DNA from 3 places in the Paenibacillus sp. 2TAB26 genome. Region 2 is predicted to be linked to each of the others. Evidence: riboswitches for the same ligand, from Rfam matches in the RefSeq annotation. Region 2 holds a riboswitch; each other region holds the start of a gene.
The links. A riboswitch is a leader RNA that binds a small molecule or an ion and turns the genes downstream of it on or off. The one in region 2 is predicted to bind ZMP and ZTP.
Positions count from the first base shown of each region.

Region 1: it holds a riboswitch for ZMP and ZTP, as region 2 does, so the genes downstream of both, rpiB (ribose 5-phosphate isomerase B) here and AB4Z50_RS11350 (IMP cyclohydrolase) in region 2, are expected to answer to the same signal.
Region 3: it holds a riboswitch for ZMP and ZTP, as region 2 does, so the genes downstream of both, AB4Z50_RS23355 (bifunctional 5,10-methylenetetrahydrofolate dehydrogenase/5,10-methenyltetrahydrofolate cyclohydrolase) here and AB4Z50_RS11350 (IMP cyclohydrolase) in region 2, are expected to answer to the same signal.

Region 1 is NZ_JBFRGC010000001.1:171,342-175,633, reverse strand. Features, by position in the region: gene glyA (serine hydroxymethyltransferase) at 282-1,529, opposite strand; gene AB4Z50_RS00770 (TIGR01440 family protein) at 1,628-2,233, opposite strand; gene rpiB (ribose 5-phosphate isomerase B) at 2,250-2,708, opposite strand; ZMP/ZTP riboswitch at 2,807-2,887, opposite strand; gene AB4Z50_RS00760 (low molecular weight protein arginine phosphatase) at 2,971-3,549, opposite strand; gene AB4Z50_RS00755 (manganese efflux pump MntP) at 3,692-4,252, opposite strand.
Region 2 is NZ_JBFRGC010000009.1:10,011-14,302, reverse strand. Features, by position in the region: gene AB4Z50_RS11355 (S-layer homology domain-containing protein) at 1-1,094, shown strand, start outside; ZMP/ZTP riboswitch at 1,324-1,403, shown strand; gene AB4Z50_RS11350 (IMP cyclohydrolase) at 1,463-2,176, shown strand; gene AB4Z50_RS11345 (hypothetical protein) at 2,431-3,162, shown strand; gene AB4Z50_RS11340 (S-layer homology domain-containing protein) at 3,326-4,292, shown strand, end outside.
Region 3 is NZ_JBFRGC010000021.1:123,673-127,964, forward strand. Features, by position in the region: gene AB4Z50_RS23345 (ABC transporter ATP-binding protein) at 1-366, opposite strand, end outside; gene AB4Z50_RS23350 (ABC transporter ATP-binding protein) at 370-2,073, opposite strand; ZMP/ZTP riboswitch at 2,276-2,354, shown strand; gene AB4Z50_RS23355 (bifunctional 5,10-methylenetetrahydrofolate dehydrogenase/5,10-methenyltetrahydrofolate cyclohydrolase) at 2,420-3,265, shown strand; gene AB4Z50_RS23360 (sugar-binding transcriptional regulator) at 3,343-4,292, opposite strand, start outside.

The DNA of each region.
Region 1 (4,292 bases), on a different contig from region 2:
TTGTTTTAAATTACATATATATTCCACAAATATATAATGTGTTTTTTCGGTATTTATACTATAACATAAATAATAACGACCATTATATTTAATTATTATTTTTCGGTTGTGCAAAATGAACGTTTTTTCATTTCAACATTGACGTTTGATCATTTATTCTAAGCAGCTTCTAACTGTATTATTTTTTTAGATATATTATTTATGCACGGCATATAATCAAAAAAAGACCTATTCATGCATATGCACAAATAGGTCTTTTTTTATTAATAATATATTTATGATTAGTAAGTCATGCCAGGGTAAAGTGGGTATTGTGCCGTAAGATCACGAACCATGCCGCGCGCTTTGGAGAGCACCTCTTGATCTTGAGGGCTGTTAAGCACAAGTGCAATAACCTCAGCAATAACCTTCATTGCGTTCTCTTCCATGCCGCGAGCTGTCGCTGCAGGTGTACCAATACGAATACCGGATGTTACAAACGGGCTTGTTGGATCAAACGGAATGGCATTTTTGTTTACCGTAATGCCTACTTCATCAAGCACATGTTCTGCTACTTTTCCTGTAATGTTCAGATTACGTGTGTCGAGCAGCATCAAGTGATTGTCTGTTCCGCCAGATACGATATTAAAGCCTTTTGCAACAAGCTCTTCCGAAAGAACTTTAGCGTTCTTAACAACTTGGGTTGCGTATTGCTTGAATTCAGGTTGAAGCGCCTCGCCGAAAGCTACTGCTTTAGCAGCGATAATATGCATCAAAGGACCGCCTTGCGAGCCTGGGAAAACTGCTTTATCAATCGCAGCAGCCCAAGGTTGACGACAAAGGATCATACCGCCGCGAGGTCCGCGAAGGGTTTTGTGTGTTGTAGTTGTTACAAAATGCGCATGAGGCACTGGGCTCGGGTGAAGGCCTGCAGCAACCAAACCAGCGATGTGAGCCATATCAACCATAAACAATGCGCCTACATCATTAGCAATTTTGCCAAGCTTCTCGAAATCGATTGTGCGCGGATATGCACTAGCGCCTGCAACGATCAAACGAGGACGGTGCTTGAAAGCAAGCTTGCGAACTTCTTCATAATCAATAGTGAAGGAATCTTCTTGTACACCATATGCAACAAAGTTATAAAGCAATCCAGATGCATTAACAGGGCTGCCGTGTGTCAAATGTCCGCCATGTGCTAGATTCATACCAAGCACAGTGTCGCCAGGCTGCAAAGCTGCAAGGTAAACAGCCATGTTCGCTTGTGCGCCGGAGTGTGGTTGCACGTTCGCGTGCTCAGCGCCAAAAAGCTCTTTTGCACGGTTGCGGGCAATATCCTCAACGATGTCAACATGCTCACAACCGCCATAGAAACGTTTGCTTGGGTAACCTTCTGCATATTTGTTCGTCAAAACGCTTCCCATAGCTTCCAATACCGCTTCGCTAACGATGTTCTCGGATGCGATTAGCTCGATATTGTCACGTTGACGAGTAAGTTCTAGTCCTAGAGCTTTCAATACTTCTGGGTCTTGTTTGCGCAAATTTTCCATGATTAAATTCCTCCTCAAATTAGATACACTTTATCAAGCAAAAACGTCTTCGGTGTCCTTTAGACGCTGAAAATCAAAATATTATAGCTATTAATCAACTATTCGCAAGTTCCAGCAGATTGCTCCGCCGTTAGATTCTCGCTAAGCTCGTATACTGCTCGGGAGCCGCCTATTAACTTTGGCCTAGTGATAGCCATCGTGACATGAGCTCCGCCAATTTCACGAATCGTCGGACGAACGGGAACAGCCACCCGCTTCAAATGCATACCGATAAACGTATCACCAATATCGATGCCCGCATGCGCCTGCACCGTTTCCACCAAACAAGGTTCCTTCAGCTGGCGATAGGCATAAGCTGCCATGGATCCGCCCGCTTTAGGCACTGGCACTGCACCTACAATATCAAGCCCCAATCGTTCTGCGGAAGCTTGATCGATGACAAGCGCGCGATTCAGATGCTCACAGCATTGATAAACGGGAATAAAGCCAACTTCGCTGCGAACCGCTTCAACGCCTGCGTAAATTTGTGCAGCCGTTTCAATGGTGCCCGAAGTCCCGATGCGATGACCAAGAACCTCACTAGTACTTACACCGATTACTAGCAGCTGACTCATACCAAGCTTGCCTGCCGCTGCCAGTTCCCGAACAATTTGCTTAACCTGTTCTGCAATGCTTCCTAGCTGTACGTTTTCGTCTACGTTCATTGCGAATGCCCCCTAATTAGGACTGGCTGCTGTACTGTTCTTCAATTTGTTTCACTTTACTAACACGACCGACATGACGTTCTCCATTTGAGAACGGCGTTTCAAGCCATATGCGAATAATTTCGAGTGCCACTCCAGGACCGATCACTCGTTCCCCAAGCGCCAAAACATTAGTATCATTATGCTCCCGAGTTGCTTTGGCTGAGAACATATCATTCACAAGCGCACAGCGGATGCCGCGTACTTTATTAGCCGCAATCGACATGCCGATACCTGTTCCACAAATGAGTATACCTCGCTCTGCTTTGCCGCTCGTAACAAGGTCGCATACGGGCAATGCATAGTCCGGATAATCGACGGATTGGTCACAGTTGCAACCAAGATCTTCAATTTCATGACCAAGCGATTGAAGAAACGGTACAACTTCATCCTTCAAACGATAACCTGCATGGTCAGCACCAATAGCAATTTTCAACGCAAAAGACCTCCTTAGAAATGAAACATCACAGTGCTAGTATACCTATTTTTGCCCAAAAAGACGAAAAAAGAGCAAGACATGCTTATTAGCATGCTGCTCTTTGCCCAGGCGACCGGCCGTATATTCCGATGCTCCACCGTGGTTACCCACTTCCGTCGCCAGTTACATCGGAAACCGTATATTGTCATTTTATTATATCTTATACAGCTACAAAAATCAATCGAATGGGAGTAAAAATGACTTCTGCAACCCTGAATACTTATCTTTTGGCAAGCTTGTCCAGCAGCTTGACGAGCGCGTCCTCAATTTCGTTAGCACTGCTGCTGTATATAGCAAGCGAGCCTCCGAAAGGATCAACGATGTCAAAGCTCGGTATGCGACGCTCCAGCTCAAGCAATCGTCTTCTCTCGCCGGTCGTCAGCTGTTGGCCAAGCGCCTGCTTCATATGAAGCTCTGTATAAAGCTGCTCCAGCTCCTCAATATCCGCGAGCACTTGTGCGTCTTGATTTGCATATTCCTTTAACGTATAGATTTTGTCAACCGCTTCGGGATGCCATTGCAGCAAACCACGCTTATGATTGACCGTCATTGTCAAAATAATATCAGCCCAACCAACCGCCTCGCTCGTCAGCGCCAGCGACGTGCTCTTGTGCTCGATGTCCCGCTGCCTAAGAGTCTCCACAGCATGAGCCGACACGGGCAGTCCGTCAATTGTAGATATGCCTGCGGAGCGAACGGCTACGGTGATCCCTCTTAGAGCAGCCATTCGGCGAAGCATAGCCTCTGCCATCGGTGAGCGGCATGTATTGCCTGTACATACAAATAAAATACGTTTCACACTGCCAACTCCTTTTTGCACGTTATTCCAAGCTGTTCAACGATTAAGCGAAAACACCTGCAGCGTTCCTTAGATGCTAAAGCAGCTTTGACTTGAAATTTAAAATAAGACTGCAATATTGTTCTGCTTTCTTACTTATATTCTAAAAGATAAACAAGATGCCGAACACGAACAAAATTCCTCCGCCTATGGCCTCGCCATATTCGCCAAGTTGACCGCTGACTTTACGCCCCAGCATTAAACCACATATCGACATCAGCCCGCCGAGCAGACCGATAAGTAAAACCGTCATCAACATGTTTGCAGCGAACATCCCAAGCGTAATGCCTACTGAGAACGAGTCGATACTGACGCTAAGCGAAAGCACGAGCAAGCCCCAAAAAGATTTATGGTCAAAAGATTGAACCGCCTCGCCGCGCAGCGAGCTATAAATCATATGTCCGCCGAGCAGCACTAGCAAAATGCCTGCCGCAGTCGTGGCTACATCTCCAAGCAAGGAGCCCACGTATTGACCTGTAAAAATACCTGCCAGCGGCATGATCATATGAAACAACGCAATTACAATGCCAAGCTTCAAAACATCTCGCAGCCTTATGCCTTTGAGCCCTATTCCGAGTCCCAGAGAAAATGCGTCTAGACTGAGTGCCACCGCAATAATAAGCAGCGTCAAAAACTGTCCAGCTTGTAATTGTGCTTCAATCACAGCCTATCTCCCCCATGTCCGCTTGTAGTCTTTACCAAAC
Region 2 (4,292 bases):
ACAAGGATGACAAGTATGACAAGGACGATAAACATAAAGTAACATGGCAATTTCAAGATGAGGACGATCTGAAGTGGGCTATGGAATACATTATGCGGTTAGCGTCGAAGGGCGTATTTACTGGCTACGAGGATGGTACATTTAAGCCTAATCAGAAAATCAACCGTATTGAAACGTTGACTGCTGCTGTCAGATTGATGGGTCTTCGCTCACAAGCGGAATCAGCAGATAAAATGAAAACGGATTTGCAATTTAATGACGGGGATAAAATCGCAAAAAAATACCCTTGGGCTGTTGGTTACGTTGCAGTAGCGCTGGAGAACGATCTATTCTCTGAGACTGAATCGGAAGTGAAACCGGAAGCAAACGCGACAAGACTTTGGTCTACGATTCTTCTCGTAAAAGCGCTTAAACTGGAAGACGAAGCGAAGGCGCTCAATAATACGAAGCTTGACTTTAAGGATGCAAAAGAGATCCCTGCTGGATCTGTAGGTTATGTTGCTCTTGCTTTGAAGAAAGGTATTATTACCGGCTACAATGATAAGAATGGAAAAACGTTCCGTCCTAATCAACCAGTAACCCGTGCAGAGCTGGCAGCGCTTCTCGATCGCACAGATACGGAAATGCCTAATCATGATGCACAAGCCATTACTGGCAAGCTAAAAGCAGCTCCTGCTGATGGCAAGTTGACGGTTGTTAAAGGAGATAACACGGAGGTTTCACTAGCATTAGACTCGAATGCGTTTATTTTCCGAGATGATAAAAAATCGCCAGTGAGCTCACTCCGAGCAGGTGATGAGGTACTCGTTCGTACGTATCTTAATCGTATCGTATTTATTGAAGTAACGAAGTCGGCTCCTGTTAGTACAGCTTTCTCGGAGAACGGAATTATTAATACATTAACGTTCAACAATCAGGCGAAATTGACGACGGTTTCTCTCATTACTCGATATGAAAACTCACAGGCAGTTGTCACAACATTCAGCATTGATCCAAGTGTAGTCATCACAGGTGACTCCTCGCAGCTGAAGGCTGGTCAATATGTACAAGTAAAAGGCGACAATGGTACAGTTAAATCAATTGAAGTGAAATAAGGTTTATATAAGTGAAGGGCTGTCCTGAAAGTAGATTTTTCTACTTTTGGAACAGCCCTTTTTTCATTGCTCAACAATCAAAAATATAGCTTGCGAATCCAGCAGCGCTTAGTTTTCTGCATAATAAGCACGATACAGTTCGTTAGAAAATATACGCGTTAACTTTCATAGTTAGTCTGTAAAAGAGCTTGATTTCAATTGCGATATCGAACTATAATAAATGTAAATTTTAGGTAGGTGTAACTGGCGTAAACGTGGATGACCACGAGGGAGCACCTATTTCATATGTCGTGCGCCTGGGCAAAGTATTTGATCGATGATCAAATGCTTTTTTTATTTTCAGATAAAATAAAAAGGTTGAGGTGAGTATGTTGCAATCCTATGAAGATCAGTTATTTAATAATCCGTATCCTGGTAGAACAATAATCGTGGGGATGAGCCCGTCAGGAAAACACTTTGTTCAAGTGTATTGGATAATGGGCAGAAGCGTGAACAGTCGCAACCGAATCTTTGAGCATAATGATCAGTTTGTAAAAAATAGAGCATATGATGCGGCAAAAATGGAAGACCCTTCATTGATTATTTATGATCCGATAAAGAGTATAAATGGGATGCACATCATTTCCAATGGAGATCAGACTGAAACCATCTATGAAGCTTATGGCAAAAAAGAAACGTTTGAAGATGCATTAAAAAGCAGAAAGTTTGAACCGGATGCTCCCCATTATACACCGCGTATTTCCGGTATTATTGATACTGAATCAGCTGTATACAGCTTGTCCATTTTGAAAACAAGGCAAAACGATCCGTCATTTTGCATTCGTCATTTCTTTCATTACGATTCTTTTACAAAAGGAATAGGTCATTGCATTCACACTTATAAAGGTGAAGAAAATGGTATTTTGAGATCTCTTGAAGGTGAACCGCTGGAGGTTCCTTTATTTGATTCAATGGATGAAACGGCTCAATTTTACTGGAGCAGCATAAACGCAGATCATAAAATTTCATTGCTTGTGAAGTTTATTCATACCGATGATCGTAAGGTGGAATTTAAAATAATAAATAAAAATCAGACGTTTTAGTGTCTATATAATTAATTCCGACAAAAACGATGGGAAAAATTTAAATAATCGTTGACAGGGTCGTTTTTGAGGAATAATATAGGAATATATTCAAAGTGAGTTGAAAAACCATTTTGTAGGATGACAAAAGAAGATAATCTACTGGACCACCAGAGATTCAATAGGAGCGCAGTTCTGCGCCTTGTTGGGTCTCCTTTTTTTATCCAAAAAAACAAAAAAGCTCAAAGAGCGAAGCGAAAGGGATGTTTACAATCATGAAAAAACTAACACTAACATTAATTTCTGCAACAGTAGCCTTCTCAGCCCTAACCTATGTTGTCGTATCTGCCAAACAGGCGCAAGGTGCGCCTGCGGTGAAGGACAACGCTGCAATTGTTACCGAAGCAAAGGAAGAGAATCAATCCAAAATCATTACCGTTTCTGACACAGAGAAAAAATCAGAAGTAAACACAGCTGCAGCAGAAGGCGAAAAACAACCACAAACAAAAACGGCGGACACGATAGAGGCAAATAAACCTGAAGCAGAAAAAGCAGATGCGAAACAAGAAGATAAATCCAAAGTTACTCTTGCTGTAGATAAGAAGGAAGAGGCACCTGCAGCTAAAGCGGCAGCAGCAAAGGAAGAGCCGGCGGCTAAAGCAAATACATCGGTTGAAAAAACAGCAACACAGCCGAAAGAAGCTGCCCAGCCTAAAGCAGCAACGACCGTAAAAGAAGAAAGCCAGCCTAAAGCTGCAGCCGTTGTGAAAGAAGAGCCAAAAGCAGCAGCACCTGCTGCGAAAGAAGAAACACAATCGAAACCAGCGGAGTCAGCTGCGAAAGAAGAAACGAAACCATCTAAATCGGTCTCATTTGTGAAAAAAGATACGGTACAGCCGAAAGCACCATCATCCTCAGAGGCTCCTGCTTCATCCTCTTCATCATCATCATCGTCTTCCGAAGGTCAACAGCCAGCACCATCGACAACGGAAGAAGAAATCTGCTAGAAACAAGAAATACGTATTCATGAGTTATGAAATGGGGGTGGTCATAAGAGGCAGATCAGCCTCTTATGACCGGCTCCCTGCACGAGATCTTGAAGCGACTAGTGGAGTATACATATTTCACACTTGGCACATCGACAAAATTTGATGAAAACGAGGAATGAACATGAAATTACAATTTAATACATCCAAAAGATGGTTAGCTCTTATATTGGCTGCGTTATTAATTTTGCCAGCTGCCAATATCGTTAATGCCAATCCAGCTTCGGAAACTCTAGTAAATAGCGGCGCCAGCCATTATAACTATTTTAATAATGTGTATGATCATTTGGATGATGAGAACCATATTCTTCAAACGGTAACGTATGAAGATATTATTAATCTCTTTGACAGCGAAGGCACGTATGTTGTGTTGTTTGGCGGAGCTTGGAGCGATAAAACACAAGCGAATATTGGCTTTATTAATCAGGTGGCGAAGCAATATGGCGTAAAAACCATCTATAACTTTGATACGAGGTTAGATGGGAAATCACTAGAAATTGCGGAAACGCAAACGAAAGAAATCAAAGTTGGCAACAACACTTTTGATTTTGCAGAAGCGTATGTCGAGCTGGTCAAAAAATATTTAAAGAACCTCGATGAAGTACTTCCAGCAGGAGATATCGTTAGCTATACAAAAAAAGACAGCAAGGGCACAGTAATTTCAGAAGGCTCAGCGAAAAAAATTGAAGCACCATTCCTGTTTGTGTATAACAAAAAGAAAATTGTTTCCTCTTTGGCTTCAACGAATGTATGGAACGATTACTTAACAAATGGTGTTTTGGACACGGGCAAAGTAGATGCTTACAAAGCAAAAGTGAGTCAAGTGTTTGAAGGAATCACTTCATTTGATACGATTAACCGTTCAAATTCCATCAAAGCAGCTTTCAATAGAAACGGATCAATCATCAACAAAAAAGAAACGGTTATTTTTGACGAATCGGATGGCGAGCTCGTATTTGAACATGTAACCTATCACCAATTGACGAAGATTCTCGAGAGCGAAGGGAATTATACGATCTTGTTCGGCGGCTCTTGGTGCCCGAATACGCAAGCAGCCATTAAGTTTATTAACGAATATGCGAAAAAAAATA
Region 3 (4,292 bases), on a different contig from region 2:
GCGGCTCATGAGCTCTCCGTGATTTTTACTTGCAAAAAACGGAATAGGCAGCTTCTGCAAATGATTAAATAATTCCTTGCGAAGGCTCCATACGGTCCGCTGCGACACATCAGCTAAATATAGGGCTTGAAGCCAGCTGACTAAGCTGCCAGCCGCGTATATGCCAAACATAAGCAAACAAATAGAAAGCAGCCCATCGTATCGCTTCGCAATAATATAATCATCCAAAGCTTTGCCCAAAAAATAAGGACCAGCGAGCGTAAGTCCTGCGGCAACTATCGTTAGTGCAATAACCGCCAGCAGTCTAGCGCGGCCATGAAGCAAATAAGTTCCAATTCTTCTTAATGTCGTTAGCGTATGATTCATCTATCAAGCTCCTTGCTGGGAAAAGGCCATTTTCTGGTATAGCTTGCTTTGTTCAAGAAGCTCCTGATGCGTGCCAATGGCTGTAATTCGACCATTCTCAAGCACGATAATCCGATTTGCCTGCTGTACGGATGCAATTCGCTGACCAATGATAAGACAAGTGCTGCTCTTCATAATCTCTTGCAACGATTTGCGTATGAGTAAATCCGTTCTCAGATCAACCGCGCTTGTACAATCATCAAGGATCACAATTTTGGGTTTCAGCAGCAACGTCCTAGCAATGGACAACCGCTGCTTTTGGCCGCCGGACAGATTGACCCCGCGCTGGCCAAGCAGCGTATCATAGCCATTCTCCAGCTTCATAATGAATGCATGAGCCTCAGCTGCCTTGGCTGCTGCCTCTATTTCATCCTGACTCGCATCCGGCTTGCCATAGCTGATATTGTCACGAATGGTTCCACTGAACAGATGCGCCTGCTGGAGCACCATTCCGATTTGGCCATGCAGCTCTGCAGAAGCGATCTCGTTAATCGGATAGGAATCAATGCGGATCATTCCCTCTGTCGCTTCATAAAACCTTGGAATGAGGCTGACCAGCGTTGATTTTCCTGAGCCGTTCACCCCTACGATCCCAATCGTCTCGCCCGGCTCTATATCCAGATCTATGTCGTGAAGTATGTTTTTCTCCGAGCCTTCGTAGCAGAAGCTCACATGGTCAAAAGTTATTCTGCCAGCTTGAATTTTTTTGGACTGCTCGTTAGCTTTTCGTTCAGCTGTCCATTTATCTGCCGGAACCTCCAATATCTCGTTAATGCGGTCAGCAGAAGCCTTGGCCCGAGAGATTGCAATCAATTGATTTCCAAGTCCTAGAGTAGAAAAGAGAAGCTGTGTAATATAAGTTAAAAAGGCGGCGAGACTGCCCACCGACAGCGCCCCGTGCTCAGAGAGCATTCCGCCATACCATAATGCAGCTACAATACTAAAATTAAGAATGATCGACACAAGCGGCGTATTAAGCGCAACGATCTTAGCTGCTTTTAGACTGGCATGCAGTAGATTTGAGTTCGTTTCATTAAAACGTTCTTCCTCGTAATCGGACCTTACAAATGCTTTCACAACGCGGATACCAGACAAGTTTTCTTGCATCACGGTATTCACTTGATCAAGCCGGTGCTGCATCATTGAAAACAGAGGAACGGTAATCCGAGTTGTAATGATGAGGAAGAGAGCTAATAAGGGTATCATTGCGAGCAAAATAATAGACAGGCGCGGGCTTATTACAAAAGCCATGACCAGACTGCCGATAATAATAAATGAATTTCGTGCAAATACGCGGAGCAGCAGCAATACTAAGTTCTGAATTTGTGTGACATCGCCCGTCAGTCTCGTCACGATAGAGCCTGAACCAAAACGGTCAAGCGATCGAAGCGAYAGCGACTGGATTTTTTGAAACAGCTCCTGCCTCAGATCAGCTCCAAAGTTTTGCGACGCTATCGTCGAGAACACCGTACAGCCGACACCTGCTATTAGTCCGATTAATGCGGCGATCAGCATTTTGGGCGCGGTGTTCGCGATTGCTGTGAGATCACCTGCTATAACGCCCTCATTCACAATGCTCACCATGAACCGCGGCTGCAGCAAATCCATGAACACCTCTAGCAGCATAAACAACGGTGCCAGCACAGCGCTCAGCCAATATTTCCTCAAAAATCTTGTGAGCTTTAACAACTTACCACCTCTATCTCCCATCATTTTGCGCAAACTGCAATAAAGAGGGCAGCGCGACCCGCTCCCTCTTGGTAAAGTAATTATAGCATCCATCCTCTCGTTTCTACACCTAAATAATCATAAAATTACGTTAATGACTCGCTTTTGAACTTTCCACCTGTTAAAATCAAAATACCAATAAAAAGCTGTGCGTAACTGGCGGAACATGGGCAACCATGAGGAAGCGCACAGATCATTAGCCGTACGCCTGGGCAAAGGTAAGGGGACATACCCCTTGCCTTTTTATGTTTTTTTAACATTTATTTATAAGGGGCTGAGGTAGAAGATGACGGAAAAACTGATTTTGGATGGAGCCATTGTGGCCGATGCTATTAAAGAGCAGCTGAAAGCAAGGGTTGAGACTCTTAGCACGCGGGGAATCATTCCATGCTTAGCGACAATACTAGTAGGCGATGACCCTGCCTCTGAAACCTACGTTCGAATGAAGGGAAATGCATGCAAGCGGCTTGGCATTGATTCCAAACGTATTCATTTGAACAAAAACATATCCACAGATGATTTAATTGATGTTATTTTGCAGCTTAATGCAGACCCGCTTATTCACGGCATCCTCTTGCAGCACCCTGTACCGCATCAAATTGATGAGCGTGCTGCCTTTGAAGCGATTAGTATCCATAAGGATGTTGATGGTGTAACCGCGTTAGGTTTTGCTCAAAATGCATTTGGTTATGCCCAGTATCCGTCATGTACCCCTGCTGCTATTATGGCTATTCTTGATTACTATGAAATCAAGGTTGAAGGCAAACATGCCGTCGTCGTTGGACGAAGCCCGATTCTAGGCAAACCCGTTTCTCAGATGCTGCTGAACCGCAATGCAACCGTAACAACCTGTCATTCCAAAACAGAAAATTTAGCGGAGCTATTGCGCCTTGCCGATATCGTCGTTGCTGCAGTCGGCAAACCAAGCTTTATTCAAGGGGAATGGATTCGCGATGGCGCTGTAGTGCTTGATGCAGGGTACAATAAAGGGAATATTGGGGACGTTGACTACGAGGCATGTCTAGCAAAAGCAAGTGCGATCACCCCTGTGCCAGCAGGCGTAGGTCCTGTTACGATCGCCACGCTTCTGAAGCATACGGTTGACTCCGCTGAGCGATTTGCACTTCATTAAGAGATATAGGAAGAAAAACGAGGGGATCTTATTTGCTGCTTTGCAGCTAAGATCCCCTCGTTCGTTCTATAGGATGTCTACACATCCCGTTCTAATAAATACCTCGCTGTAAACTGATCGGTAATGAGTACATTCGTGTAGCCGCCGCGCAGCGCGCCATAAATGCCATCTACCTTCTTCGCTCCGCCTGCCACAAGTATCGACTGGTCCTTGCGTTTCAGTTCATCGAGACTGATTCCAATCGTGCGCTGGTTCATGAGTGTTGAACAAATATTTCCTGTAATATCGATATAGCGTGAGCATATATCGCCAGCTGCCTTCTCGCGAATAATTTCCAGATCGGAATCTGTGAAATAATTGGCTCTAATTAATACAGAATCATCCGTAGGGGCTCCCACGGTTACAACGGCAATATTAGAAAGCTTCCCTAGCTCCAAAATATTGCGGATATGGCGATCCGATTCAATCGTCCGCTTCACAACCTCATGGTCAACAAGCGCCGGCAGCGGAATAAAGTAAGGTATCGTATGAAAAGCCTTGCCGAATAAATGAACAATTTCATAAGCGTATGTATTGGTTTCCGAATGGCTAACCCCGCCGTTGAGCTGCACGACCTTAACGTCGCGAACCGGCTTATCCTTAAGCTGAGAAGCCATTTGAAAGAGCGTCGTTCCCCACGTTGTCGCAATGATATCGCCATCTTTTACCGTATCGTATAAATAGTTCGCTGCCGCTTCGCCAATATACCTTTTTACGATGCTGTCCTCATACTGCGGCACAGAAACGATAACCGCTTTTTTCAGCCCAAACTTCGCTTCCAAACGATTCGCCAGAACAAAATTGTTTTCGTTCGGGTGTACGATTTTTATTTGAACGTACCCCTCATCCTTAGCCTGCTGTAAAAATCTTGATATCGTAGGGCGCGATACCCCCAGCTTCTGAGCGATTTCTTCCTGATTATAATCCAGTTCATAATACAGCCTTGCTACATCAATCATTTTGCTAAGCTTATCATCCAGTCGATCAT